Massilia sp. METH4: one gene and its partner. The protein of the gene in region 2 interacts with the protein of the main gene of each other region in a pairwise test. Links are inferred from orthologs where the notes say so. Each region holds a gene or a part of one and is shown on either strand. Other genes may lie near its edges.

Region 1 (14,437 bases), 4.9 Mb from region 2 along the record:
GCTCACCTTCGGTGCCGGCATTGCCGGCGCGGCGCGCTATTCGGGCGCCGACGACTACGTGATCGGGCCGCTGCTGGCGATCGACTACCAGATGGCCAACGGCTTCTACGCAAGCACCTTGCGCGGCATCGGCTATGGCGGCGCGGTAGGACCGGTCTATCTGTCGGCCGCATTGGGGTACCGCGGCGAACGCTCCGAGAAGGACCGCAGCGGCATCGGCGGCGCCAGCGGCAGCCCGGCGCTGCGCGGCATGGGCGACGTGAAAGGCAGCGCCACCGCAGTGCTCGGCGCCAGCTGGGACATCGTCGATGGCCTGGCGCTGGAATGGCACGCCGAGCTGCCCGTCAGCAAGCGCGAGAACGGACGCCAGATCGGCGTCGGCCTGACCGGCACGCTGTACCAGCAGGCCCGCGACCACGTCACGCTGAGCCTCGCCGCGAACATCGCCGACCGCGACTACATGCAGACGTATTACGGGGTGACGGCCACGCAATCGGCCCGCTCCGGCTATCGGCAGTATCGGCCGAAGGGCGGCCTGTACGAGGTCGAACTGGGGATGACGTGGAAGCACATGATCGACACGCGCTGGGGCGTGACCGGCACCCTGAGCGCCGTCGCCCTGACCCGCGACGCCGCCAACAGCCCGATCACGAAACGCCCCCGCTCCGCGGCAGGCGCCGTCTACGCGACGTACAGCTTCTAAGCACCGCAGAGCGGTAGCCAAAATCGGTGACAAAACCGGTGACAGGCACCGCCTTTTTCGGAACATTTCCCGAAAACCGGTGACAGGCACCGCCTTTTTTGAAATATTTCCCGAAGACCGGTGCCTGTCACCGGTTTTCTTGCAACATTCGGCGAGATCGGTGCCTGTACCGGTTTACAGGATATCCAGCGCCACTTTCCGCTTCGGGGCGGGGAAAGCGGCGTCCAGGGTCGCGAGGTCTTCGGGCGTCAGCACGATATCCAGCGCGGCGCGGTTGGCGCGCACGTGGTCGGGCTGGACAGCTTTCGGGATCGCGCACACGCCATCCTGCGCGAACAGGAAGGCCAGGGCGATCTGCGCGGGCGTGGCGCCATGCCGGGCGGCGACCTGCCGCAGCGCGGGGTCGGCGAACAGCCGTTGTTGCTCGCGCCGGTCCGACTCGAGAGGCGAGTACGCCATCACGGGAATGCCGTGTTCGCGGCACCACGGCAGCAAGTCGAACTCGATGCCGCGCCGGCGCAGGTTGTACATCACCTGGTTGGCGGCGATCGCCTTGCCGCCCGGCGCGCGCAAGGCTTCCTGCATGTCGGCCGTATCGAAATTGCTGACGCCGTAGGCGAGTATCTTGCCAGCCGCGCGCAGTTTCTCGAAGCCTTCCAGCGTTTCGGCCAGCGGCACGCCGCCGCGCCAGTGCAGCAGGTACAGGTCGATGCGGTCGGTGCCAAGCCGGGCCAGGCTGCGTTCGCACGCCCGCTGCACCTCGCTGCGCCCGGCGTTGTGCGGGTACACCTTGCTGACGAGCGTGACCTCGTCGCGCCGGCCGGCAATCGCGGCGCCGACCACGCGCTCCGCGCCGCCTTCGCCGTACATCTCGGCCGTGTCGACCAGCGTGATGCCGAGGTCCAGGCCCAGTTGCAGCGCGCGTACCTCTTCGTCCTGGTGGGCGGGGTCTTCGCCCATGTACCACGTGCCCTGACCCAGCCGGTGCTGCGCAATGGGGTTCATTTGCCCTCCTTATACCTCGATCCTGCGTGCGGAATTCGCGGCCCAACGATACAGCGTGACAAGGATCGCGGCGCCGACGGCCAGGGCGATCAGCATGCCGGTCGATTCGTCGACACCGCCGCCCAGGGCCAGCGGCTCCGCATCGCCGGTGAGCACGATCAGCGCGGCGAGCGCCACGTTGAACAGGCTTTCGCCGACGATGAAGCCCGACATCACGAGCACGCCCACGCGCGAGGCGGCTTCGCCATACGTCTTGCCGCGCATCGACTTCTCGAAATAGTAGCCGGCGACGGCGCCCACCACGACCGGCGCGGTCACGGAGGAAGGCAGGTACACGGCCAGGCCGACACCCAGCGGTGGCAGGCTGTATTTGCCGTGGCTCGATTTCTTCAGCACGAAATCGATCGCCACCAGTATCAGGCCGATGAGGGCGCCCCAGCCGATCAGGCCCCACGGCAGGTCGTGGGAGATGACGCCGCGCGCCAGCGTGGAAATCAGCGTGGCTTGCGGCGCCGCCAGCGGCTGGTTCGAGATGGCGTTCTGGTTCGGCGCGCCGGCGAAGCCGTAGGCCTCGTTCAGCAGGTCCAGCACGAAGGGCACCACGCAGGAACCCGCGAACACGCCGATGACCAGCGCCACCTGCTGCTTCCACGGCGTGGCGCCGACCAGCTGGCCGGTCTTCAGGTCTTGCAAATTGTCGTTGCCGATCACGGCCACCGCCAGCACCACCGTGGTGACGAACAGCGAGAACGCGATCAGCGCCTTGGCGACATCGGGGCCCATCAGTTCGCGGCCGACAAAACCGACCGAGGTGGCGGCGCCGAGGATCGTCAGGATCGCGATGCCGGAGACGGGCGAATTCGAGGAACCGATCAGGCCTGCCATGTAGCCGCATACGGCAGCGGCCAGCAGGCCGGCCACGAGGATGTAGCCGATGCCGACGGCCACCAGCGGCGTGGCGACCGATGCGAGCACGCCGCCTTGAAGGAAGGCCGACAGCAGCCAGCCCGCCGGCACCATGGCGATCAGCGTGACGAGGCCGACGATGAAGATCGGCACATCGCGCTCCACGCGCGGCACTTCGGCGCCGCCGTGTTTCGCCGCGCGTGACGCGGCCAGCGCCGACTTCAGGCCGCCCAGCACGGGCTTGGCCAGCGTTGCCAGCGTGACGATGGCCGCGGCACCGATCGTGCCCGCGCCCATCATGCGTACCTGGGTGCTCCACACGCCCAGCGCGTGGTCGGCGACCGATGCGCCGGCGGCCATCGGCGTGACCGCCGTGAGGATCGGCACCAGGATGCCCCAGGCGATCACGAGGCCGACCAGCATGGCAATGCCGACCGTGATGCCCATCAGGTGACCGGCGCCGACCAGCGCGAGCGACGTGGAAGCGCCCAGGCCCGTGGCGGCGGTGCCGCCGCCGAAGCGGAAGTAATACGCCACCTCGTGGGATACCAGCTTGGCACCGGCCAATGCGGCGAAGCCGGCCGAAGCGAGCGTGCCCAGGATCACGGCCTTCAGGCCCGCCTTCCCTTCCTGGGCACCGGCGCGCGACTGCGTGCCCACCTTCAGCACCTCGGCCGCGGCCACGCCTTCCGGGTACGGCAGCTTCGATTCCGCGACAAGGGCGCGGCGCAGCGGGATCGTGTACATCACGCCCAGCACGCCGCCGATGGCACAAGCACCGAAGGTGGGCCAGAACGGGATCTCGGCCCACCAGCCGACCATCAGGAGGCCGGGCAGCACGAAGATCACCGAAGCCAGCGTGCCGGCGGCCGAGGCGATCGTCTGCACGATATTGTTTTCCTGGATCGTTGCGTCCTTGAACGCCGACAGCAGCGCCATCGAGATGACGGCGGCAGGAATCGACGTGGCGAAGGTAAGGCCGACTCTCAGGCCGAGATAGACTTGGGCGGCCGTGAAGACGAGCGTGATGAGGATGCCGAGGATGATCCCCCGCGCCGAAAATTCAAGTGGATTGGACGAAGAGGGTTGGCTCATCCTGGTTTCTCCCGGTAGCCCCCGGATTTGTGATCCAGGATTGTTATCGTATGGTCAATGAGGGTGGTCAATGCTGGGCGGGATATTACGACAGATTTGGTGCGGCGCCAATGATTGCTGGCGCATATCGAAATGCAGTGTTTGCGGGCTGTGGGATGAGAAAACCGGTGTCGCACACTTTTTCCGGGAAAGGCCCGGAAAAAGTGTGCGACACCAGCGCGTATACCCCGCGGCGGATGCCGGGGTCCGACCCGCCGGGTCGGACCCGGTCCCTGCCGTTGGGTGCAGGACGTGCGGCGCCGCGCCAGCCTCAATCGTCGTCGTTCGGGTCCAGCTCCGGAAACATCACGCTGGTGAAGCCGAACTTGCTGAAATCGACGATCCGGCTCGGATACAGGATGCCGTGCAGATGATCCACCTCGTGCTGCACGACCCGCGCATGGAAGCCCTCGGCATCGCGCGAAATGCGGTTACCGTGCTGGTCGAAGCCTTCGTAATGCAGCCGCGTGTAGCGCGGCACGCTGCCGCGCAGGCCGGGCACGGACAGGCAGCCTTCGAAGCCCTCTTCCTTCTCTTCCGACAAGGGCGTGAGCACCGGGTTGATCAGCACCGTCTCCGGCACTTGCGGCGCATCGGGGTAGCGCGGGTTCGACTTGAAGCCGAAGATCATCACCTGCAGGTTCACGCCGATCTGCGGCGCGGCCAGGCCGGCGCCATTGGCGGCGTGCATCGTGTCGAACATGTCGGCGATCAGCGCATGCAGCGCGGGCGTGCCGAAGTCGCGCACCGGGTCGGCCTGCCGCAACAGGCGGGCATCGCCCATCTTGAGGATTTCACGGACGGTCACAGCGTCTCCCTGGTTTGCGCCACGAATTCGGCGAAGGCGGCACCCGTTTCCGGGTGCTTCAAGCCCATCGCCACGGTAGCTTTCAGGTAGCCCAGCTTGGAGCCGCAGTCATAGCGCTGGCCTTCGTAGCGGTAGGCCAGTACGCGCTCGTGCTGCAGCAGCGCGGCGATGCCGTCGGTCAGCTGGATCTCGCCGCCGGCGCCCATGCCGACCTGCTCGAGGAAATCGAAGATGCGCGCCGACAACACGTAGCGGCCCACCACGGCGAGCGTGGACGGCGCCTCCTCGGGTTTCGGTTTCTCGACGATGCCCGATACCAGCTCGAGCCTGTCGCGATACGGCGAGGCGCTGACGATGCCGTACTGGCGCGTCTGCTCGCGCGGCACTTCCTGCACGGCCAGCAGGCTGGCGCGCTCGAAGTCGTAGCGTTCCGTCATCTGCGCCAGCACTGGCCGCACGTCCTCGGGCGTATCCATGAAATCGTCCGCCAGCAGCACCGCAAACGGTTCGTCGCCGACGATGGGCCGCGCGCACAGCACCGCGTGGCCCAGGCCCAGCGGCGCGGACTGGCGGATGTAGATGCAGTTCACGTGCTTGGGAATCACGTTCTGCACCAGTTCCAGCAACTGCTGCTTGTTTGCCGCCTCCAGTTCCGCTTCCAGCTCGTAGGCCTTGTCGAAATGGTCTTCGATGGCGCGCTTGTTGCGGCCGGTGATGAAGACCAGGTCGGTAATGCCCGCCGCCACCGCCTCCTCCACGGCATACTGGATGAGCGGCTTGTCGACGATGGGCAGCATCTCCTTTGGCTGCGCCTTGGTGGCGGGGAGGAAACGGCTGCCCAGGCCGGCGACGGGGAAAACGGCTTTGCGGATTGCGTTCATCTTTGTTCTCGCCAGAAATCTTGCAGAAAAACCGGTGACAGGCACCGTTTTCCAGGAAATGTTGCAAAGAAACCGGTGCCTGGGCTGGATGATGGCTTGCAAGCCATCATTCGTTCCGCAGGCGCAGAGCATGCTCTGCGAAACCCCTGCTCCACCACCGGTTTTGGTGCAACTATTTGCCCAGCAGCGCCAGCAGGGCTGCTTCGTCCAGGATCGTGACGCCGAGTTCCTCGGCTTTCGCGAGCTTGCTGCCGGCTTCGGCGCCGGCGACCACGTACGAGGTTTTCTTCGAGACGGAACCGGAAACCTTGCCGCCCGCCGCTTCGATCATGGCGCCGGCGGCGTCGCGCGACAGGGTCGGCAGCGTGCCGGTCAGCACGAAGGTCTTGCCCGCCAGCGGCCCTTCTTCGACGGCGGCCGTGTCCGGCAGCTGTTCGAGCAGCTCGGTACGCAGCGCGGAGAGCGACATCAGCATGTCCCGGTTCGCCTGCGATGCCATCCACTCCTCGAGCGAAGCGACGACGTTGGCCGGCAGGCCATACACGCCGAACACCTTCTGGAACGCCAGCTTTTCCAAGGTCATGCCATCGGCCAGCAACTGCCTTGCGCGCGGCTCGGTGAGCTTCGGGATGCCCAGGGCGGCGAGCAGCTTCACTTCGTCGAGCTTCTCGCGCAGCTGCGCCTTCGGCGCATGCTCGCCCTGCGGCGTCACGCCGGCGGCGAGCAGCGCGTCGATGGCCTGCTGGTTCTTCTCTTCCGCGAAGAAGTCGGCGATCGATTCGGCCACCGTGCCGCCGATGTCCGGCAGCACCCGCAGCAGCGCGGCCGGGGCGCGGCGCACCAGCTCGAACTTGCCGAGCCAGTCGGCCAGCGTCTTGCCCGTCGATTCGCCCACGTGCCGGATGCCCAGCGCAAACAGCAGCCGTTCCAGCGGCGGCTTCTTGCTGGCCTCGATCGCGGCCAGCAGGTTGTCGGCCCACTTGGTCGCCACCTTGCCCTGCTTGACCGTCTCCGGCGTGGTGCCGTCGCGCTCGTCGGCCGCCAGCTTCATGCGCAGCAGGTCGTCCAGCGTCAGCTTGTACAGGTCCGCCACGCCATGCACCAGGTTGCATTCGACGAGGCTGTCGATGTAGCGGTCGCCCAGGCCTTCGATATCCATCATGCGGCGGCCGGCGAAGTGGCGGATCGCTTCCTTGCGCTGGGCCGCGCACGTCAGGCCGCCGGAGCAGCGCGCCACCGCCTCGCCTTCCTCGCGCACCACGTGCGAGCCGCACACGGGGCAGGTATTCGGCAGCACATAGGCCGCCGGCTCCGGCGTGGGCCGCTTGTCCAGCACCACCGCCAGCACCTCGGGGATCACGTCGCCGGCACGGCGCACGATGACGGTATCGCCCACGCGCACATCCTTGCGGCGCACCTCGTCCTCGTTGTGCAGCGTGGCGTTGGTGACGGTCACGCCGCCCACGAACACGGGCACCAGCCGCGCCACCGGCGTGATGGCGCCGGTGCGGCCCACCTGCACCTCGATCGCCTGCACCGTGGTCAGCGCCTCTTCGGCCGGGAACTTATGGGCCAGCGCGAAGCGCGGCGCGCGCGAGACGAAGCCAAGGGCGCGCTGGTCTTCCACGCGGTTGACCTTGTAGACGACGCCATCGATCTCGTACGGCATCGCCGGCCGGGCCTTGCCGATCCGTGCGTAAAACTCGAGCAGGCCATCCTTGCCCGTCACCACGGCGCGTTCCTTCGCCACCGGCAGGCCCAGTTCCGCGTACCAGTCCAGCAGGCCGGAATGGGTCGCGGGCATGTCCGCGCCCACGAGTTCGCCGATGCCGTAGGCGAAGAAGCGCAGCTTGCGCTGGGCGGTAATGCGCGAATCGAGCTGGCGCAGCGCACCGGCGGCGGCATTGCGCGGGTTGACGAATTCCTTCTGCCCGGCCGCGCGCTGGCGCTCGTTCATGGCGGCGAAATCGGCCTTGAACATCAGTACTTCGCCGCGCACCTCGAGCACTTCCGGCAGGTCGTTCCCGTGCAGGCGCAGCGGAATCGACTTGATCGTGCGGATGTTGGTCGACACGTCCTCGCCCGTATAGCCGTCGCCGCGCGTGGCGGCCTGCACGAACACGCCGTTCTCGTAGCGCAGGTTGATGGCCAGGCCGTCGAATTTCAGCTCGGCCGCATAGTCGACCTGCACCGCGTCGAGTCCTTCACGCACGCGGCGGTCGAAGTTTTCGATGTCCTCGTCGGTAAAACCGTTGTTCAGCGACAGCATCGGCACCGCGTGCGTCACGGCCGCGAACTGCTCGCCCGGCGGCGCGCCCACGCGCTGCGTGGGCGAATCGGGCAAGGCCAGTTCCGGATGCCGCGCCTCGAGCTGCTGCAGCTCGGCGAACAGCTTGTCGTACTCGGCGTCGGGGATCGTTGGCGCATCCAGCACGTGGTAGGCATGCAGGTGACGGTTCAGCTCCGACGTCAGCCATGCGGCGCGTTCGGCGGGGCTCTGGAGGTCTTGGCTCATTTAGTACCAGGAATCAGTTGAACAGCCGCAACGCGCGCGTGGAGCCGGCGGGGATATCGGAAGCTTCCATGTCGGCATAGAACTCCTTCACCTGCCCGGCGATCTCGGCGATCGAGGCGTCGGAGAGCGGCTGGTTGTAGTCGTCGACGATGATCGCGTCTAGCCGCTGCACCAGCGACTTCGCGCAGGCGATCATGGCGCCGAAGCCGTCGCGCGCCGGCGCCACGCAGGGCACGTCCAGCAGCAGGGTAAGGCGCCCCGTCGTTTCCTCGGCCGGCGACACATTGGTCGACAGCGTGAAGAGCTGGCCGCCCTCGCCGTCCGCCATCACGAAGCGACCGTCCGGACGCAGGTCGAAGCCCTGCTTTTCCAGCGCGCCGACCAGCGTGGTCACATCCCACGGCGCGCCGTTGGCGGCCAGGTTCACGCCCAGCTGGGCGTCGTGGTTGGCCACGAAGCGGTGCAGGTTCTTCGCCTCGGCCATCACTTCCATCATGTCGGGAATCTGCGGTTCGGCGCCGATCTCGTCGGCCACGGTGCGCAGGCGCGTCACCAGTTCTGAGTATTCGAGTTCGTTCAGGGCCGTGGTGCGGCTGGCCAGCTGCACCCCACCCTGCAATTTCGTGTACACGATGCCGTGCTGGATCGGCAGCCAGTCGCCGGAAACGGCCAGGCCCACGTAATGCACCGGCTTGTTGCCGACCAGGCGCAGCTTCTGCAAGGCCGGCAGCAGCTTCTCACCGCGCATCGGCGCGGCCATCTCCAGCGGCAGCAGGCAATCGATCAGCGGATCGACGAGGGCGGTGGCCAGCTCGGATGGCGGCACGGCTGCGTCGGCGCTGCGCACCGGAACCGGCGGCTCGACGATCGGCGCGGGTGCCGGGGCAGCAGCCGGCGGGGGCGCCGGGGCCGGAGCCGCGGAGGGTGCGGGAGCTGCGACCGGCGCCGCGGTGACGGGTTCGGCAGCGGCAACCGGAGCGGCCGCAGGAATGTCCAGCGTGGGCTCGGCGGGAACCTTCACCTCGGGTTCGGCATGTTGCACGTCGTCTGCGACCACGCTGGGCGCCACGATATCGTCGTGGGGCGGCTTGCCGTAGGCGCCGGAGCCGGCATCGACCATGGGCACATCGCCCAGCGAGAAGCTGGGTTCCGCCCGCGCCGCGACGCCATCGGCGGCGGCATCGGCCGTGATGTCGAGGCCAGGCTCGTCGCTGCGGCGCATCAGCACGTCGTCATGCTCGGACGCGAAGGCCCGTTCGACGCTCTTCTTGGCCTTGTGCTCCTGCCACTTGTTGTAGATGAATACGCCGGCGACGAATACGCCGGCAGCTGCGATCAAACTGGTCTGGAAATCTGTCATGCTGCTTGTGCCTCGGTAGCGAAATGGGCGGCGGCTTCGATATCCACCGCCACGATGCGCGATACGCCCTGCTCCTGCATCGTCACACCGATCAGTTGAGTGGCCATCTCCATCGCGATCTTGTTGTGCGAGATGAAGAGGAATTGGGTCTGGTCCGACATGCGTTTCACCATCTTGCAGAAACGTTCCGTGTTTGCGTCGTCCAGCGGCGCGTCGACTTCGTCGAGCAGGCAGAACGGCGCCGGATTCAGGCGGAACATGGAGAACACGAGGGCCGTTGCCGTCAGCGCCTTTTCACCGCCGGACAGCAGGTGGATCGTCGCATTCTTCTTGCCCGGCGGCTGGGCCATCACCTGCACGCCGGAATCGAGGATCTCGTCGCCCGTCATGATCAGTTTAGCCTGCCCGCCACCAAACAGGATCGGGAACAGTTCGGAGAAGTGGCCGTTCACGCGGTCGAACGTTTCCTGCAACAGGTCGCGCGTTTCCTTGTCGATCTTGGCGATCGCGTCTTCCAGCGTGGCGATCGCTTCCAGCAGGTCGCGGTTTTGCGCGTCCAGGAAATTCTTGCGCTCGGAAGCCTGCGCCAGCTCGTCGAGGGCGGCCAGGTTGACGGCGCCCAGCGCGGCGATCGCATTGGTCAGCCGCGTCACTTCGGCTTGCAGGTATTGCGCCTTCATGTCCGGCTGCAGCTTGGCCGAGAGCGTAGCTTCGTCGGCCTGCACCTCGGCCAGCTGCTGGGCGAACTGCTCCTGATTCAGGCGCGCGGCCTGCTCCTTCAGCTGGATCTCCGTGATGCGGTCGCGCTGCGGTTGCAGGCTGCGTTCGCCGCTCATGCGCGCTTCCTCGGCGTGGCGTAACTGCTGCGTGATCTGGTCGAGCTCGTGACGCGCGTCGGCCAGCGCGCGTTCCTGCTGCGTGCGGCGGTCGAGCAAGTCCTGCAAGCCTTCGTGCGCGGTACCGGCTTCCAGGCCGGCCAGTTCCAGCTCGCCCGCGCGCAGGCTCTCGACCACCTGGGCCGCCTGCGTGCTGGCGGTGGCGATGTTGCGGCGCAGTTCGTCGATACGATTACGCGCCGACTTCTCGGCGAATTCCGCTTCCTGCGCGCGGCGCTCCAGGTCACGCAGTGCCTCGCGGGCATCAGCCAGCCGCGCCTCGATGCGCAGGTAGCCCTCCTGCCCTTCCTCGTGCTCGCCCTGCAATTCGGCCAGCGCCATGTCGAGCTGTTCGAATTTCTCTTCCGATTCCAGCTTGGCCTGCATCTGCTCCGCTTCCTGCGCGGCGATCTCGGCGAGATCGGTTTCGATCTGCGTGCTGCGCTGGTTGAAGCGCGCCTCGATCTCGGACAGCTTCACCACTTCCAGCTGCAAGGCGTGCACGGACGACGTGAGCGACTGGTTTTTCTGCCGCAGCTCGGCGACGACGCGGCCGTGGTTCGTTACCGCCGCCTCGGCGCGCACGGCGCGGGCGCGCGCTTCCTCGGCCAGCATGGCCTGGGCGCGCAGCTGCTTGCCGATATTGTCGATCTCCTGCTGGCGCCCCAGCATGCCTTCCTGCTCGGAGTCGGCGGCATGGAAGCGCACGCTCGACTGCGTCACGATATGGCCCTGGCGCGTGACGAAGGACGCGCCGGCCGGCAGGTGGCCGCGGTTCGAGAATGCCTGCGCCGTATCCTCGGCCACGAAGACCTGGTGCAGCCAGTCCTGCAGCACACCGCGCAAGCCCGGGTCGTTCAGTTTCAGCAGGTCGAGCAGCGGCTTGAAGCCCACCGGGGCGGCCGGTGCCGGCGCCGCGGTGAGCGGCGCGAACAGCGCCAGCTTGGCCGGCGGCGCATCGCCGATGAAATGCTTGGCCCAGTCGAGGTTCGAGACCTGCAGCGCGCCGGCGCGCTCGCGCAGCACGGATTCCACCGCGGCTTCCCAGCCCGGCTCGATGGCCAGCTGCTGCCACAGGCGCGGCAACTCGTCCAGCCCATGCTTCTTGAGCCATGGCGTGACCTTGCCCTGGGTTTGCACCCGCTCCTGCAACTGGCGCAGCGCCGTCAGGCGCGCTTCCAGCTGGGCGCTGGCGGCCGTTTCGCCTTGCACCGCGGCTTGCGCGGCACGGCGCTCCTCTTCCAGGCGCGGCTGCTGTTCCAGCGCCTCGTCCAGCTGCATGCCGGTTTCTTCCAGCGCCTGCTGCTTTTCCTCGAGCTGGTAGCGCAGGTTTTCCAGGTGCGACGCATCCGGCATCGCCAGGCCATTGCGCTCCTGCTGCAGCCGCTCGCGCCGCGTGGCCAGGCTGGCGAGGATGTTCGACGCATTGCGCTGGTGCGCCGATTCCAGCTCCAGCTGCTGCTGCATCCCCATGATGCGGGCGCGCGACTCGGTGGATTTTTCCTGGGCTGCGCGCCATTCGCCTTCGAGCAGCGGCAGCAGCTCGGCCTTCTGTTCGGCCAGCATGCGCGATTCCTCGACCTTGGCCGCCAGTTCCTCGAGGTTGAAATCCGCCTCCTCCAGCTGGCCGCGGTATTCCTCGGCCTGCTGCTGCCACTGGTCGCGCTGCGCGGCCAGTGTGCCGAGCTGCTGCTGCAGGCGCGTGCGCGATTCGACCACGAACTTGATCTGCGCTTCCAGGCTGCCGATTTCCGCGTTGGTCTGGTACAGCGCCCCTTGGGCGGTGTGCAGGCGGTCACCAACGGCGAAGTGCGCCTGGCGCATCTGCTCCAGCGACAGTTCCACATTGCGCAGCCTGGCGGTCTGCTCTTCGAGATCGGTCTGCGCCTGCAGCATCTCGCCAAACCAGCGCGCTTGCTCGGCCTGTGCCTCGTTGCGCCGCAGCAGCCACAGGAGCTTCTGCTTTTCATCCTGTTCCGCCTGCAGCTGGTGGAACCGGGTGGCGATCGCCGCCTGGCCTTCGAGCTTTTCCAGGTTGCCGGAAAGCTCGCGCAGGATGTCTTCCACGCGCAGCAGGTTGTCGCGCGTGTCGTGCAGGCGATTCTCCGTCTCGCGGCGGCGCTCCTTGTACTTCGAGACGCCGGCGGCTTCCTCGAGGAACACGCGCAATTCCTCGGGCCGCGACTCGATGATGCGGGCGATCATGCCCTGGCCGATGATGGCGTAGGCGCGCGGCCCCAGGCCGGTGCCCAGGAAGATGTCCTGGATATCGCGCCGGCGCACCGGCTGGCCGTTGATGTAGTAGGTGGACGTGCCGTCGCGCGTGAGCGTGCGCTTGACGGCGATCTCGGCATACTGGCCCCATTGGCCGGATGCCTTGCCGTCGTGATTGTCGAACACGAGTTCGACGGACGCGCGGCCGGCAGGCTTGCGATGGGTGGAGCCGTTGAAGATCACATCCTGCATCGACTCGCCGCGCAGCTCGGACGCCTTCGATTCGCCCAGCACCCAGCGCACCGCGTCGATGATGTTCGACTTGCCGCAGCCGTTCGGCCCCACCACGCCTACCAGCTGCCCGGGCACCTGGAAATTGGTGGGATCGACGAACGACTTAAATCCCGACAATTTAATGGATGATAGACGCACGTAGAGGAATGTATCTTGCCCGACTGTTGTTCGCCCGGCAGGCTGGTTGCAAAGGTGGTTATCATACCATCGCCCGCCAGGGGGCTGGACAAAATCGCACTATTGCGCTGGCGGCAGCAGGCCAGGGACAGGAAACCAGCGCCGGCAAGCAGCCGGCGGTTTTCTAGCTCTCGCGGTGCGCCTTGTATCGCTTGCCCTCGGGGCCCAGCTTCCACGCACGCTCGACCGGATCGGAGCCGGACAGGTACATGGCCACGTCCCGCACCCACCGCTCGGCCGGCATGGGCTTGGTGAACGGCATGACGAGCACCAGCGGCACGCACAGGGCGGCCAGGGCCCGGGTAAAGCCGGCCGGCTGTTCGCTGCGCGCCGTCATGATGAACGCCGCCGCCACCGCCAGCCCGACGGCGCCGCCCAGCACCACTTCCGACAGCGAATGGGCCAGCACCGGCACACGGGAAAGGCTGACCAGCGCCGCGAGCAGGATGCCGGCGGCCAGGGCAACGTGGCGCGTCAGCGACGGAGCCTTCAGGAACAGCAGATAGAACACGACGGGATACACGGCACACGCGCGCATCGCATGGCCGGACAGGCCGGCGAACTTCCATTCAGGGATGCCGATGCCCCAGCCATACCAGGCGACCTTGGTCACCACGACGAGCAGCAGGCCGATTCCGAACAGCAGGCACCACGACAGCGACAGGCGCCACGTGCGCCCGGCCAGCAGCCACACGGCCACAGCCACGCCCAGCGGCCCCGTTACACTCATACTGCCCAGCGCGGAAAGCGCCATCCACAACAACGTCATCGATAGGTCCCTTGATTGCCTGCACCACGCGGTTATACCATAAGAAATTGCCATCGGGCAATTGCAGCAGCGTTTCGTGGCCAGCTCGGCAGCGTAGAGCCAATATATTAGGTTCTTCTTAAGCTTGTCGATTTACTCACAAGACAAGCCGGACCTGCGGGGATAACAGACAGCCTCGGGCATCACGTTAGCGCACTCGTCCGCACGTGTGTTCGATAGCGTACATAAGTCCTTGTATTGATGAGCTTTATGCTCGCGCTACAAGCGCTAGTCCTACAGGGCCTGACGGCAAACTCCGATATCCGCCCACTGATCAAAAACGCATCATTTCGCTACCGGAAACGCATCCACCACGCATTCAATGCGGCGGCACACGGAAGCGTCTTCGGTGCACGTTCCCCACTCCATTGAAAGGAAAGCAAAATGGCTTCGAATCAGAAAAGCGGTGGCAACAAGCAAGGTTCTTCATCCGGCAGCTCGAAGCAGTCCGGCAACCAGGGCTCCCGTTCGGGTGGCACCCAGGGCGGCACGCCGGAGCAGCACGCCGAAGCCGGCCGCCAGAGCCACAAGAACGATGGCAAGAAGTCGGGCTCGAAAAAGTAATTCCGGAAGTTATACCGTCGTGCGCGACGGGCATCCGCCTGCGGATGCCTCATCATGAGAAGAGCTTGGAAAGGTAGCGCCGTTCCAAGCTCTTTTCTCATGCCCGCAATTCAGATATTGGTGACGCGCTTGCCCTTCGGCGGGCGGAAATCGCGCACTTCGTTGACCAGCCCGACCTTGGCCGCTTCGCGTG
Region 2 (14,626 bases):
TTCGTCGTCGCGCGCCATGAAGTTCACGCCGTATTCGCGCGGCGCGGCGGCCAGCAGCGCCAGACGGCCCACGTTATGCAGCAGGCCGGCCAGCCAGGCTTCCTCCGTCTGCGGATACCCGGTCATGCGGGCGATGTCGCGCGCCACGACGGCGGCGCCCAGCGCGTGCCTCCAGAAGGGGCGCAGGTCGGCACTGCCGGAATGGGGGAAGCTGTTAAAGGTCTGGAACACCGATTCGCTGATCACCAGCGTCTTGATCATGTCCGTGCCCAACGCCGCGAGAGCCGGCTCCAGGCTCGCGCCACGGCTGGCGCGATGGTAGGCCGAGCTGCCCGAAACGGCCAGCACCTTGGCCGTCATGCCTGCATCCTTGCCGATCAGCTCGGCCAGCTCGGCCATGCCGGCGTCGTCCGCCTGCAGCAGCTCGATCAGCTTGATCAAGATCTGCGGCATGGCGGGTAGCCTCGCCAGCATCAGGCGGTTGCGAATGTCGTGGTCTGGTTGGTGCATCGTGACACTGCCGCAGTGGACTTCTTCCCCGAAGAAGGCGGTCTTGCCCGAACGGCATGCCACCCTGTAGTTTTAAGATGTCGTCAAGATAGTTATCAAAACTTTACTATATGCAACATTAGTTTATCGTAGCATACATTGCTACTCTCTTGCATGAAAACAACTTCCAAACGACCGTTCGGATTCGCTTAGTGTTGCTCGGCAGCAGCGGGAGGCAAGCCGCGGCGCACTTGGCGGGCCACCAGCCACAATCCCAGCGCCGTTGCTGTAAACACCAGCTGGCCGGTCGCCAGCCACAGCACGGAACCGGCCAGCGCCGGTGCCACGACGCCGGCGACGATGGCGCCGGCCAGCGTGGTTTCGAACGACTGGCAGGAAGCGACGGTGCCGCGGATGTGCGGGAACAGGTCGAGCGCCATCAACGTGGCGGCCGGGCCCACGACCGACATGCCAAACGTGTAGAAGAACAGCGGCAGCACGCTCCAGGGCACCGATGGCGGCATGAATACGTGATACAGCACGTTCACGCCGGCGGCTGACAGCAGGAATGCGAAGCCGATGGCGACCTGGCGTTCGAACGTGATCTTGCCGGCCAGCCGGTTGGCGAACAGGGCGCCGGTGAAGATGCCGGACACGGAAGGGATGAACAGCCACCCGAACTGGTCCGGCCCCAGGTGCAGCTGCTTGGGCAGGAATTCCGGCGCGGCGGTGATGTAGACGAACAGGCCGGCGAAGTTGAGCGCCACGATCAGCGATTTCAGGTGGAACAGCGGCGAACCAAGGATCTGCCGGTAGCTGCCCCACAGGAAGCGCGGATTGAACGGCTGGCGCTTGTGCAGCGGCAGCGTTTCCGGCAGCCGCCGCCAGCAGACGATGAACAGGCCGATGGAAAATACGAACAGCACCAGGAAGATGGCGCGCCAGTCGAACCATTTGACGATGAAGCCGCCCATGATCGGTGCCAGCGCGGGCGCGATCGAGAAGATCATGGTCACGAGCGACAGCAGCCTGGCCGCTTCGGCGTCGTGGTACAGGTCGCGGATGATCGCCCGCCCGACCACCACGCCGGCACCCGCCGACACCCCTTGCAGGACCCGGAAGAACCACAGGTAATGCACGCTGTGCACGGCTGCGCAGCCGACGGTGCCGATCGCGAACAGTACCAGCGAGACAAGGATCACGTTGCGGCGGCCGAACGCATCGGACAGCGCGCCATGCCACAGCACCATCGCCGCGAACGCCAGCATGTAGGCCGTGAGGCTTTGCTGCACCTCGATCGGCGTGGCGCCCAGCGACTGGCCGATTTCCGGGAAGGCCGGCAGGTAGGCGTCGATGCAGAAGGGCCCGAGCATCGACAGCGCGGCCAGCACGATGGCCAGCGATGCCTGGCTCAGCGGGCGGGTGTGCGGTTTCTTGCGTGGGGGGACCGGGGGGACCGGGTCGGGAGGGAGATTGGCTGGGGTGTCGGGGAGCATGGGTTATCGATTTTTCGATTGAACCCCAACGGCAAATGCGGGGGCAGAAGGGCCTGGAGAGGCGGTAGCATCCAGCTACCGCCGCTACGCAGGCGAGGAGCGGTGCTCCTCGCAATCCCTGCTACGCCCCCAGGTTTTGCACCTGGGGTTAAGACCGGCCGCGCCGGCGCGCCAGCCGATCAGTTTCACTCTTCGCTTTTCGGTTTTGCTTCCTCGCGCCGATTGAACCCCGCCACCATGTCGAAGCGGAACAGCCGGCATTCGAGGGCGCCGTTGAAGAAAGGCGTCTTGCGCGATTCCTTCAGTCGCAGCAGCTTCGGCAGGTTCAGGTCGGCCGTGAACAGGTAGGCCGTCCACCCGGCGAAGCGCTGCTTGAGCGTCTTCGAGAAATCGGCGTAGAACGATTTCGCCAGCTCGTCTTCGGGCAGCGTGCTGTCGCCGCGCACGCCGATCCGCTCGCCGTACGGGGGGTTCGTCAGCAGGATGGCAGTGCCGCCTTCGGCGATGGCAACCGGCGGCTGCACCTGCTGCGCCTCGATCTGCTTCAGCGGCACCTCGAACAGGATACCGGCATTGCGCAGGTTGTGGCGCGTCATTGCCACCATGTCGCCGGAGATGTCGGAGCCGAAGATCGTCGGTTCCGCGGGCAGCGGATTGGGCTTGATGGCCGCCTTCATCTCCTGCCACGGAGCGGGATCGAAGTCGTGGAATTTCTCGAACGCGAAGCGGCGGCGCGCGCCGGGCGGCACGCCCTGCACCATCTGCGCGGCCTCGCAAAGGATCGTGCCGGAACCGCACATCGGGTCGAACAGCGGCATGCCTGGCTTCCAGCCGGACACGCGGAGCAGGCCCGCCGCCAGGTTTTCACGCAGCGGCGCGTCCCCCGTCTCGGTGCGCCAGCCGCGCTTGAACAGCGCCTCGCCCGAGGTATCGAGGTAGACGATGAACTGGCGCTGGTCGAGGAAGCCGGCGATGCGCATGTCCGGCTCGCGCGTGTTGACCGAGGGGCGCTTGTTGTACATGTCGCGGAAGCGGTCGCACACGGCGTCCTTGATCTTCAGCGTCGTGAATTCGATGCTTTTTAATGGCGACTTGATCGCCGTGACATCCACGCGGATCGTGTGGTGCACGCCGAACCACTCTTCCCACGGCTGCGCGAGCACGAGGTCGTAGATGTCGTTTTCGTTCTGGTAATGGCACACGCCCATGCGCATCAGCACGCGCGAGGCGATGCGCGAATGCAGGTTGATGCGGTAGGCGTCATACAGGTCGCCCGAGCAGTGCACGCCGCCCGGCACCTGGTTGTGCACCTTCAGCGTGGGGCTTTTCGTGGTTTGCGCGATCTCGAGGAGTTCCTCGGCCAGCGCGGCTTCCATGCCGCGCGGGCATGGGCAGAAGTAGGAAGTGGTCATCGGTGTACCTTTGTCCGTTGGGAAATGCTTTGGTGTCGAACATCTTTTTTCGCAGAAAAAAGGTGTGCGACACCGGTTTTTGTTGATCGACGCCGGAAAAGAAAACCGGTGTCGCACACCTTTTCCCAAGGGAAAAGATGTGCGACACCAATGCTTTCTCTGCCGCGGGTCAGAACGGCTTTACAACTACCAGGATCACGATCGCCAGCAGCAACAGCACGGGCACTTCGTTGAACCAGCGGTAGAACACGTGGCCGCGTTTGTTCACGCCGCGCTCGAACTTTTTCAGCAGCGAGCCGCAAGCGTGGTGGTAGCCGAGCACGAGCACCACGAAGGTGAGCTTGGCGTGCAGCCAGCCGGGCAGCTTCATGCCGTCCGGCGACTGGTATTGCATCCATGTGAGGATCAGGCCGAAGACGATGGCCGGCACGGCCAGCATCGTCATGAACCGGTACAGCTTGCGGGCCATCAGCAGCAGGCGCTCCGTCGTCGGGCCCGGCGTTTCCTGCGCCAGGTTCACGAAGATGCGCGGCAGATAGAACAGGCCGGCGAACCAGGAGGTGATGAAGACGATGTGCAGTGCCTTGATCCAGAGCATTGAATTCCTTAGTTCTTGGTTAGAGGGGCGCAGCAGGGTTTCGTGGAGCATGCTCCACGCCTGCGAAACGGTGTTGGCTTGCGAGCCATCACCTGTCCAGGCCCTGGGCTGTCCCTTTGGTTACGAACGCACTTCGCCGTGGCCGAACACCACGTACTTCAGGGACGTCAGTCCCTCCAGCCCCACCGGCCCGCGCGCATGCAGCTTGTCGTTCGAGATGCCGATCTCCGCGCCCAGGCCGTATTCGAAGCCGTCCGCGAAGCGGGTCGACGCATTGACCATCACCGAAGCCGAATCGACTTCGCGCAGGAAGCGCATCGCGGCGCTGTAGTCCTCGGTGACGATCGCCTCGGTGTGCTTCGACGACCACGTGTTGATATGGTCCATCGCCGCATCGATGCCGTCCACCACGCGCACGGCCAGGATCGGTGCCAGGTACTCGGTCGCCCAGTCCTGCTCGGTCGCCTGCGCCAGGTGCGGGTACCCCGCCGCAGACAATATCGCGAACGCGTCGTCGTCGGCGCGCAGTTCCACCTGCTCGGTCGCGTACAGCTTCGCCAGCTCGGGCAGCACGGCCGGGGCAATGGTACGCTCGACCAGCAGCGTTTCCATCGTGTTGCAGGTGCCGTAGCGGTGGCACTTGGCGTTGAAGCCGATGTCCAGTGCCTTCTTCATGTCGGCCTTGGCGTCGATGTACACGTGGCAGATGCCGTCCAGGTGCTTGATCATCGGCACCGTGGCTTCTTCCATCAGGCGGGCGATCAGGCCCTTGCCGCCGCGCGGGACGATCACGTCGACGTATTGCGGCATCGTGATCAGGGCGCCCACGGCTGCGCGGTCGGTGGTTTCCACGACTTGAACTCCATCGGCCGGAAGGCCTGCCCCCAGCAGGCCTTCCTTGACGATCTTCGCCAGCGCGCGGTTGCAGTGGATCGCCTCGGAGCCGCCGCGCAGGATCGTGGCGTTGCCGCTCTTGATGCACAGGCCGGCCGCGTCCACCGTCACGTTCGGGCGCGCTTCATAGATGATGCCGATGACGCCCAGCGGCACGCGCATCTGCCCGACCTGGATGCCGGTCGGGCGCACCTTCATGTTCGAGATCTCGCCCACCGGGTCCGGCAGCGCGACGATCTGGCGCAGGCCTTCGACCATCGTGGCGATCGCCTTGTCCGACAGCGTGAGGCGGTCGACCATGGCCGGCGCCAGGCCGTTGGCGCGCGCCGCTTCCAGGTCTTGCCCGTTCGCCGCGCGCAGCGCGTCGGCGTCGCGTTCGATCGCATCGGCGATCAGCGACAGCGCCTTGTTGCGCGTGGCGCTGTCGGCACGCGCCATCGCGCGCGAGGCGGCGCGGGCACGCTTGCCCAGCGCTTCCATGTACTCTTTCACTTCCGTGCTCATGATTGTTATCCTCGTGCTACCTTCAGCGCCAGTTGCAGCATGGCGTCCCACTGGTCGCCGGCATACGCCTTGGCGCGCAAGCCCTTGACCATCCTGTCGACCTGGGAAGCCTGCCGCAAAGCCTCTTCCAGCGTGGCCAGCGAAACGCGGCGCAGCGCCGGTTCCATCATCCGCTCGCGCGGCCCCCAGATGCGGTATTCCTTCAGCAGCGCGGCCAGCGGGCGGCCCTGCGCCATTCCTGCCTTTAATTTTAGCAGCGTGCGGATCTCTTCCGAGACGGCCCACAGCACCAGCGGCAGCGCCTCGCCCTCGCCTTTCAGGCCCTCGAGCATGCGCACCAGCCGGGCCGGATCGCCCAGCAGCATCGCTTCCGACAGCTTGAAGACGTCGTAGCGCGCCACGTTCAGCACGGCGTCGTGCACCTGCTCATACGTCAGTTTTCCAGGCTCGTGCAGCAAGCCCAGTTTCTGGATTTCCTGGTGGGCCGCCAGCAGGTTGCCTTCCACGCGGTCGGCGATGAAATCCAGGCTTTGCCGGTCCGCGCTCTGCCCCTGCATCGAGAGGCGCAGCGAGATCCAGTTCGGCAGCTGGGCGCGCTCCACGTTCGGGATTTCGATGTACACGGCGGCGCTCTGCAAGGCGGCAACCCACGCGGCCTTCGCGGTCTGCCAGTCCAGCTTCGGCAGCGTGATCAGCGTGAGATTGTCCGGCGACAGGTTCTTCACATAGGCCTGCAGCGCGGCGCCGCCATCCTTGCCCGGCTTGCCGGTGGGGATACGCAACTCGATCAGCTTCTTGTCGCCGAACAGCGAGAGTTCCTGGTTGGCGGCCAGCAGCTCGCCCCACTTGAAGCTGCGTTCCACCGTGAGCACGTCGCGCTCCGAATACCCCTGGGCGCGGGCGGCGCGGCGGATCTTGTCCGCCGCTTCCAGCGCCAGCAGGTGCTCGTCGCTCGTGATCACGTACAGCGGCGCCAGGGTCTTGGCCAGGTGGCCCTCCAGCGCATCGGCGCGCAGTTGCATGTTATTCCTGGCGCGTCGGCAGTGCCGGTTCGGTAACGGGTTCGGCCGGGGCGGACGACGGCTGCACCGTCGTGGGCGCACTGGAGGACGCACCGGCGGGTGCCGCGACGGAACCGGGCGACACGACGCCCGGCAAGGTCAGCGGGCTGACGGTGCTGGTCGGCGTGGCGTTCGGGCGCGACGGCTTGATCGCGGCCATGCGGCGCATCATCTGCTGCACCAGGTCCTTCTGCATGTCGCGGTACAGCTGCGCCTCTTCCTGTTCCTTCGCCAGCAGCTGCGTTTCGCTGAACGTGATCGAGCGCGTCAGCGTGATCTGCGTGGGACCCAGCAGTTCCGTGCCGGCGTTGTCCTTCACACGGAACACGATGTTATACGACAGCAGGTACTCGCTGACCCGGCCGGCGCTGTTCAGCGACAGGATCGACTTGCTGCGCGTCTTGTCCGGGTCGGTGATGACCTCGATCGTGGCATCCGCGGACTGCGGCGTGTTCACCACGACGGTATTGCCGTTGACGCGGATATTGCGCTTCAACTCGATGGCCAGCGGCGACGACTCCGGCAGGCCGACATACATGGAGGCGAACGGCAGCGTGTAATTGCCGCCCGAGCCGCGCAGGTGGAAACCGCAGGCGGAGACAGTACCAGCCAGCGCGGCGACCAGCACCGTATTACGGATAAGACCTTTCAGAGTCGTCATATGCTTTACACCACGATGTTGACCAGTTTGCCCGGCACCACGATGACCTTCTTCGGCGTGCCCTCGATGAACTTCTGCACGCTTTCCTCGGCCAGCGCGGCGGCTTCGATGGCTGCCTTATCAAGCGACTTCGGCACCTTCACGGAACCGCGCAGCTTGCCGTTCACCTGGATCATCAGCTCGATCTCGGACTGTTCCAGCGCGGCCGGGTCGACCTGCGGCCAGGCCGTATCGAGGATGTCCTTGTTGGCGGCGGCGTAGCCCAGTTCCGTCCACAGCACGTGCGTGATGTGCGGCGCCACGGGGTTGAGCAGGCGCAGGAAGATCGACAAGCCTTCGGAGATCACGGCCGACGATTCGGCGGAATCGTCCAGCTTGGCCGACTCCAGCGTGTTCAGCATCTTCATGCAGGCCGATACCACCGTGTTGTACTGGATGCGCTTCAGGTCGTAGTCGGCCTGCTGCAGCACCTTGTGCAGTTCACGACGCAGCGTCTTGCCCGCGTCCGTCGTTGCGTTGGCGGTGAGGACGGCATTGGCGGCGGCCACGCGGTCCTTCTGCGCGTACGCGTAAGCCCACACGCGGCGCAGGAAGCGGTTCGCGCCTTCCACGCCGCTGCCCGACCATTCCAGCGTCTGCTCCGGCGGCGAGGCGAACATCGTGAACAGGCGGGCCGTGTCGGCGCCGTACTGCTCGATCTGCGCCTGCGGGTCGATGCCGTTGTTCTTCGACTTCGACATCTTCTCGGTGCCGCCGATCTGCACCGGCTGGCCGTCTTCCTTCAGCACCGCCGAGACGGGGCGGCCCTTGTCGTCCGTGGTCAGTTCCACGTCGGCCGGGTTGTACCAGACCTTCTTGCCCGAAGCGTCTTCGCGGTAGTAGGTCTCGTTCAGCACCATGCCCTGCGTGAGCAGGTTGACGAACGGCTCGTCGAACTTCACGAGGCCGAAGTCGCGCATCACTTTCGTCCAGAAGCGCGCGTACAGCAGGTGCAGCACGGCGTGCTCGATGCCGCCGATGTACTGGTCCATCGGCATCCAGTAGTCGTTGCGGGAATCGACCATCGCGTCGTTCGAATTGGGCGACGTATAGCGCATGTAGTACCAGCTCGAATCGACGAACGTGTCCATCGTATCCGTCTCGCGCCGCGCCGGCTTGCCGCACTTCGGGCAGTCGCACTTCAGGAAGGCTTCATGCTTGTTCAGCGGGTTGCCCGTGCCGTCCGGCACGCAGTCTTCCGGCAGCACGACCGGCAGGTCCTTTTCTGGCACCGGTACCGAGCCGCAGTCGGCGCAGTTGATCATCGGGATCGGCGTGCCCCAGTAGCGCTGGCGCGAAATGCCCCAGTCGCGCAGGCGGAACGTCACCTTCTTCTCGCCCAGGCCCAGCGCGGCCAGGTCGGCGGCCACGGCGTCCACGGCATCCTTGTAGTTCAGGCCATCGTACTTGCCGGAGTTCGTGACGATCGAGGTTTCCTTGTCGCCGTACCACTCCTGCCATTGCTCCGTCGAGTACTCCTTGTTCTCGGCGGTCGTGATCACCTGCTTGATCGGCAGCTTGTACTTGTTCGCGAAAGCGAAGTCGCGCTCGTCGTGCGCCGGCACGCCCATCACGGCGCCGTCGCCGTAGGTGATCAGGACGTAGTTGCCGACCCAGACTTCGATCTGTTCCTTGGTCAGCGGGTGCGTGACGGTCAGGCCCGTGGGCATGCCCTTCTTTTCCATCGTGGCCATGTCGGCCTCGATCACGGAACCCATCTTGCACTCGGCGATGAACGCTTGCAGTTCCGGATTGTTCTTCGCGGCGTGGGTCGCCAGCGGGTGCTCGGCGGCCACCGCGCAGAACGTCACGCCCATGATGGTGTCCGGCCGGGTGGTGAACACATACATCTTGCCGTCGCCGATCAGCTGGCCGTCGTCACCGGCGATCGTGTGCGGGAAGGCGAAGCGCACGCCGGTCGACTTGCCGATCCAGTTCGACTGCATGATGCGCACGCGCTCGGGCCAGCCCGGCAGCTTGTTGTCCACGAAGTCCAGCAGCTCTTCGGCATAGTCGGTGATGCGCGCGTAGTACATCGGGATCTCGCGCTTTTCGATCAGCGCGCCCGAACGCCAGCCGCGGCCATCGACGACCTGCTCGTTGGCCAGCACGGTCTGGTCGACCGGGTCCCAGTTCACCGTGCCCGTCTTCTTGTAGATGATGCCTTTCTCGAGCATCTTCAGGAACATCCACTGGTTCCACTTGTAGTACTCGGGCTTGCAGGCGGTCATTTCGCGCGACCAGTCGATCGCGAGGCCCATCATCTCCATCTGCGAGCGCATGTGGGCGATGTTCGAATACGTCCACTGCGCCGGCGGCACGTTGTTCGCCATGGCCGCGTTCTCGGCCGGCATGCCGAACGCATCCCAGCCCATCGGCATCAGCACGTTGTAGCCGTTCATCCGCAGGTAGCGGTACATCACATCATTGATCGTATAGTTGCGCACGTGGCCCATGTGCAGCTTGCCGGACGGGTAAGGCAGCATCGAGCAGGCGTAGTACTTGCCTTTCGGGAAACGCGGATCGTTTTCGACGGCTTTATAGGCGTCGATGGCCTTCCAGTGTGATTGCGCGGCTTTTTCGACGTCGGCGGGACTATATTTGTCTTGCATGATGGATGCAGAAATAGGAGTACGGTGAAAGGATATGAACCGGACATTATACAAGTTCACTGTGCATAAGTTCACGATACGCGGCCGCACGGCCGCCGGGAGCCCATGATCTACCGGGAGTATCCGCCGCATCCCGCCTTGCGGGCGCACGTGGCGTGCCTGTGGACGGCGCGGGTGACGGCACCCGTCTCCGCGGCGGCGCCGCACGTCCACCGGGTCCTGCCGGACAATTGCGTGGACATCCTGTGGCAGGACGACGGCCGGCAAGCCTTCGCCGTGGGCATGATGAGCGCCTCGTTCCTGGTGCCCGCCGCGCGGCCGGTGCGCACGGTGGCGGTGCGCTTCAAGCCCGGCGCGGCCGGCGCCTTCCTCGGCATGCCCCTGCATCCGCTGACCGATGGGCGGGCGGCGCTGCCGGACCTGTGGGGGCGTGCGGCCGTGGACCGGCTCGATGACGCACTGTGGACCGATGACCTGACGGACCGGCAGCGCATCGCGCTGGTGGAGCGGGAATTGCTGCGGCGCCTGGCCGCGCCGGGCAATGTCCAGTCAAACCCGCTGGGCCTTCGGGCGGTGGCCGCGATCGAAGCGGCTCACGGCGCCGTGCCGGTCGAGGCGCTGGCCGACACCCTGCACGTGTCCCGCCAGCACCTCGCCGTGCAATTCCGCCAGCAGGTGGGCATCAGCCCGAAACTGTTCGCCCGCATCTGCCGCTTCCGGCGCGCGCTGGCCTTGCTGCGCGATCGATCGCGCGACGGCGACCTGGCCGCGCTGGCCGCCGACTGCGGATATTTCGACCAGTCGCACCTGATCCGGGACTTCCGCGATTTCGCGGATACCACGCCCGCCAGTGAAAGATATTCTTGAATTTGGTTCACAAATCTTGTTCCCCTCCCCCGCTTTTTCGCGGCCTGCGGCACGCCTATGCTGGCAGCTCATCTTTTGGGAGGCAATCATGCAACTGGATCTGAACGACAAGACCGCGCTGGTCAGCGCATCCACCTCGGGCATCGGCTTCGCCATCGCCGACCAGCTGCTGCAAGAAGGCGCCACCGTCATCGTCAACGGCCGCAGCGAGGCCACGGTGGCGAAGGCCATGACCGCGTTGCGCGACCGGCATGGGGCGGACCGCGTGCTGCCGCTGGCGATCGATCTTTCCGTGGCGGGCGCGGAACAGGAAGCGGCCGAGCGCTATCCGCGCGTGGATATCCTGGTCAACAACATGGGCACCTATGCCCTCAGCGACTTCTTCGAAACGAGCGACGAGGACTGGCAGCGCATGTTCGACACCAATGTGTGGAGCGGCGTGCGCCTCGCCCGCACCTACATGAAAGGCATGCTGGAGCGGGGTACGGGCCGCGTGGTGTTCATCTCCAGCGAAGTGGCGCTGACGCCGATGGCGGCGATGGCGCACTACAGCGCCAGCAAGGCCACGCAGCTGTCGATCTCGCGCAGCCTGGCCGAGCTGACGAAGGGTACCGCGGTCACGGTGAACGCCGTGCTGCCGGGGCCGACGGAAACGGAAAGCCTGAAGTCGTTCATCGAATCGGTCAACCCCGGCCTGCCGTATGCGGAGGCGGAGCGCAAGTTCATGAGCGAAAACCGGCCTTCCTCGCTGATCTATCGGCTGGCCAAGCCGGAAGAAGTGGCCAATGTGGTCGCCTTCCTGGCCAGCCCCCGTGCCGCGGTGGTCAATGGCGCGGCGATCCGGGCCGAAGGCGGCACGGTGCCGACGATCGCCTGAAGCCCGGCCGCGACGCCGCTGCTATACTCGGCCGATCTGGATAGCGAGGGCAAGGCTTGGATAACCGCAGCGGCGACATGCAGGTATTCGTGAAGGTAGTGGAAACGGGCAGCTTTTCCGCCACCGCCCAGCTGCTCGATCTTTCTCCTTCGGCCGTAAGCAAGCTCGTCTCCCGCATCGAGCAGAGACTGGGCGTGCAACTGTTCAAGCGTTCCACCCGGCACCTGGCGCTGACGGCGGAGGGGCGCGAGTTCTATGACAGCAGCGTGCGCATCCTGCACGATATCGACGACGCGGAGCAGCGCATCGCGCGGCGCTCCGGACAGATTCGCGGCAAGCTGCGGGTCAACGTGTCGCTCCCCTTCGGCCAGCACTACGTGGTGCCCATGCTGATGGAGTTCAGCAGCCTCTATCCCGATATCGCCGTCGATATCTCGCTGACCGATGCGAAGGTGGAATTGCAGCGCGACGAGGTCGACGTCGCCGTGCGCATGGGGCCATTGGACGATGTCTCCTACCGCGCCCGCAATCTCGGCCGTAGCCGGATGGCCGTGGTGGCGGCGCCCTCCTACCTGGAGCGCCATGGCGCGCCGCATACCCCGGCGGACCTGGCGGGCCACCGCTGCCTCGGCTTCAACTTCCGCCGCGCCACCGGCGAATGGCCGTTCCGGGTCGGCGATGAGTTCGTGCACCTGGCGGTGGCGGGCGGCATGCTGACCAATAACGGCGAGACGATGCGCCAGCTCACCTTGCAGGGCCTCGGCATCAGCCGGCTCGGGCTGTTCCACGTGTACGACGATCTCCAGCGAGGCGACCTCGTCGAACTGCTGCCGGATTTCAATGCCGGCGACGTGGAAGAGATCAACCTCATCTTCCTGAACCAGCGCCACATGGCGCCGCGCATCCGCGCCTTCATCGACTTCGCCGTGGAGCGGCTAGCGCCGATCCTGCGAGTCAACGGCGGGCTCCCGCCGGGTTGATCGCCACCTTCCATTTTTCCAATCGAGGGCCGAGCCGCCGTGCCATGATGCCCGGATCGATAACCGAAAGGAGACCACCATGATCAAAGGTTTGCGCACCGCCATCTACCCCGTGAAGGACCTGCCCGCCGCGAAGGCGTGGTATGCCGAGGTATTCGGTACCGCGCCCTATTTCGACCAGCCGTTTTACGTGGGCTTCAATATCGGCGGCTTCGAGCTTGGCTTGCAGCCGGACGGTGAGCCCGGCAAGGCCGGCGCCCAGGTGTACTGGGGCGTGGACGATATCGAAGCCGAGGTGGAACGCATCGTCGGCTTGGGCGCCGGCATCCACTCGGCCATCCAGGATGTGGGCGAAGGGATCAAGGTCGCCGAACTGGCCGATCCGTTCGGCAACGTGATTGGGCTCATCTGCAATCCGCACTTCGACACGGCGGCCGTTCGCTGATTTTGATATACGTTCAATACACGAACCGTATATTGAACGCCGTTGTGCTAATATACGTTCCATATATAGAACGCATATAAAGGACAACAAGATGGGCATCGTCAAGATCTCCGACCAGATGCATGAAAACCTGCGCATCGCCAGCGGCGCCCTGAGCCGCTCGATCAATGCGCAGGCCGAGCACTGGTTGCGCATCGGCCTGCTGGCCGAAACCAATCCCGACCTGAACTACAGCGAACTGTGCCAACTGCTGCTGCGCGGCGACACCGGCCAGGGCCCGCTGCGCCTCACGCCCGTGAAAGGGGAGGCGCTGCACGATGCGTAAGAAGAACAGCAACGCGATCCTTGTGAAGTCGCCCGAGCAGGTGGAACTGTCGCGCATTGCCGGCCAGCTTGCCGCCGATGTGCTGACGATGATCGGCCCGCACGTGAAACCCGGGGTGAGCACCGAGGACCTGGACAAGCTGTGCAACGAGTACATCGTCAAAGTGCTGCAGGTGATTCCGGCGAACGTGGGTTATGCGGGCTTCACGAAGACCGTGTGCACCTCCGTCAACGAAGTGGTGTGCCACGGCATTCCCTCGCCGAAGAAGGTGCTGAAGGATGGCGACATCATCAACATCGACGTGGCCGTGATCAAGGATGGCTGGTTCGGCGACACGAGCCGCATGTACTACGTGGGCAACCCGAGCAAGGCGGCACGCAAGCTGTGCGAAGTGACGTATGACGCGATGTGGGCCGGTATCCGCGCCGTGAAGCCGGGCGCCACGCTGGGCGACGTGGGTCACGCGATCCAGATGCTGGCCGAGAATGCCGGCTTCTCCGTGGTGCGCGATTACTGCGGCCACGGCATCGGCATGGTGTACCACGAAGACCCGCAGGTGCTGCACTACGGCCGGCCGGGCATGGGGCTGAAGCTGGAGCCGGGCATGATCTTCACGATCGAGCCGATGATCAACGCCGGCAAGCACCAGACGCGCGCCCTGCCCGACGGCTGGACCGTGGTGACGGCGGACCGCTCGCTGTCGGCGCAGTGGGAGCACATGGTGGCCGTAACGGCGACCGGGTTCGATGTGCTGACCTTGGCGCCGGGAGAGAGGGCGCAGTAAGTGGTGCCTCCTGCGAGAACCGGTGTCGTACACCTTTCTCGCTGCGCAAAAAAAGTGTACGACACCAGGGGCTCTTGCCGCGGCTATTTCAATAGCAGCTTCAGCGCCGGCTTTTCGCCGTAATCCTCGTAGCGCTCGTTGATGCCGCCCACGCAGTAGGTGATTTCCTCGAGCAGGTCGGGCACGGCCGCCTTCATCGCGGCGGAGTTGCCGATGATGATTTCCAACACCTCGTTCGGCTTGAGCTTGAACTTCGTCATGTTCTCGTCGTCGCGCAGGTAGGAGAGCGCGTCGATCCACGAATCCATCGTGGCGGCCACGTGTTCGCTGAAACCGAAAGCCGCGCGGCTGGCGGCGTGAAAGCTTGCTTCGTCGCGGATCGCCGCGCCGTCCAGGACCAGGGTGGCCATCGTTTTCATTCCTTCTTTTCCTTCGGGTCGGTGACGAAGACGAGCTTCGTCAAGCCTTCCTGCTGCGCCGCCGCCATCAGTTGCGCCACCGCCTCGTAGCGGGTGGCGCGGTCGGCGCGCAATTGTAATTCGGGTTGCGGCTCGCGCCGCGCGGCCGCGGCAAGGCGCGGCT

The links.
Region 1: the proteins of leuS (region 2) and ligA interact in binary tests that used the Escherichia coli proteins (3 or more experiments, as listed by UniProt). The link is inferred for Massilia sp. METH4 from one-to-one orthologs.

The regions. Positions count from the first base shown.
Region 1 is NZ_CP146614.1:6,132,444-6,146,880, forward strand. What follows is about bases 5,282-8,276. They hold ligA (NAD-dependent DNA ligase LigA), read right to left. Parts: upstream 7,953-8,276; coding sequence 5,610-7,952; downstream 5,282-5,609. Other genes in these bases: galU (UTP--glucose-1-phosphate uridylyltransferase GalU), read right to left, coding at 5,282-5,437; V6Z91_RS26770 (cell division protein ZipA C-terminal FtsZ-binding domain-containing protein), read right to left, coding at 7,966-8,276. In the rest of the region: V6Z91_RS26740 (MipA/OmpV family protein), read left to right, coding at 1-703; V6Z91_RS26745 (aldo/keto reductase), read right to left, coding at 878-1,708; V6Z91_RS26750 (oligopeptide transporter, OPT family), read right to left, coding at 1,718-3,709; def (peptide deformylase), read right to left, coding at 4,020-4,556; more of galU, read right to left, coding at 4,553-5,281; more of V6Z91_RS26770, read right to left, coding at 8,277-9,312; chromosome segregation protein SMC, read right to left, coding at 9,309-12,833; V6Z91_RS26780 (phosphatase PAP2 family protein), read right to left, coding at 12,997-13,641; V6Z91_RS26785 (hypothetical protein), read left to right, coding at 14,065-14,244; V6Z91_RS26790 (ATP-dependent Clp protease proteolytic subunit), read right to left, coding at 14,355-14,437. UniProt on the Escherichia coli protein: DNA ligase that catalyzes the formation of phosphodiester linkages between 5'-phosphoryl and 3'-hydroxyl groups in double-stranded DNA using NAD as a coenzyme and as the energy source for the reaction.
Region 2 is NZ_CP146614.1:1,256,463-1,271,088, forward strand. Bases 6,921-10,104 are described here. They hold leuS (leucine--tRNA ligase), read right to left. Parts: upstream 9,767-10,104; coding sequence 7,121-9,766; downstream 6,921-7,120. Other genes in these bases: lptE (LPS assembly lipoprotein LptE), read right to left, coding at 6,921-7,115; V6Z91_RS05615 (helix-turn-helix transcriptional regulator), read left to right, coding at 9,872-10,104. Outside these bases: V6Z91_RS05575 (HDOD domain-containing protein), read right to left, coding at 1-510; V6Z91_RS05580 (multidrug effflux MFS transporter), read right to left, coding at 699-1,985; V6Z91_RS05585 (class I SAM-dependent RNA methyltransferase), read right to left, coding at 2,171-3,361; V6Z91_RS05590 (CopD family protein), read right to left, coding at 3,567-3,995; V6Z91_RS05595 (glutamate-5-semialdehyde dehydrogenase), read right to left, coding at 4,116-5,393; holA (DNA polymerase III subunit delta), read right to left, coding at 5,399-6,415; more of lptE, read right to left, coding at 6,417-6,920; more of V6Z91_RS05615, read left to right, coding at 10,105-10,633; V6Z91_RS05620 (SDR family oxidoreductase), read left to right, coding at 10,722-11,510; V6Z91_RS05625 (LysR family transcriptional regulator), read left to right, coding at 11,567-12,490; V6Z91_RS05630 (VOC family protein), read left to right, coding at 12,570-12,935; V6Z91_RS05635 (ParD-like family protein), read left to right, coding at 13,027-13,260; map (type I methionyl aminopeptidase), read left to right, coding at 13,253-14,044; V6Z91_RS05645 (barstar family protein), read right to left, coding at 14,128-14,454; V6Z91_RS05650 (biopolymer transporter ExbD), read right to left, coding at 14,460-14,626.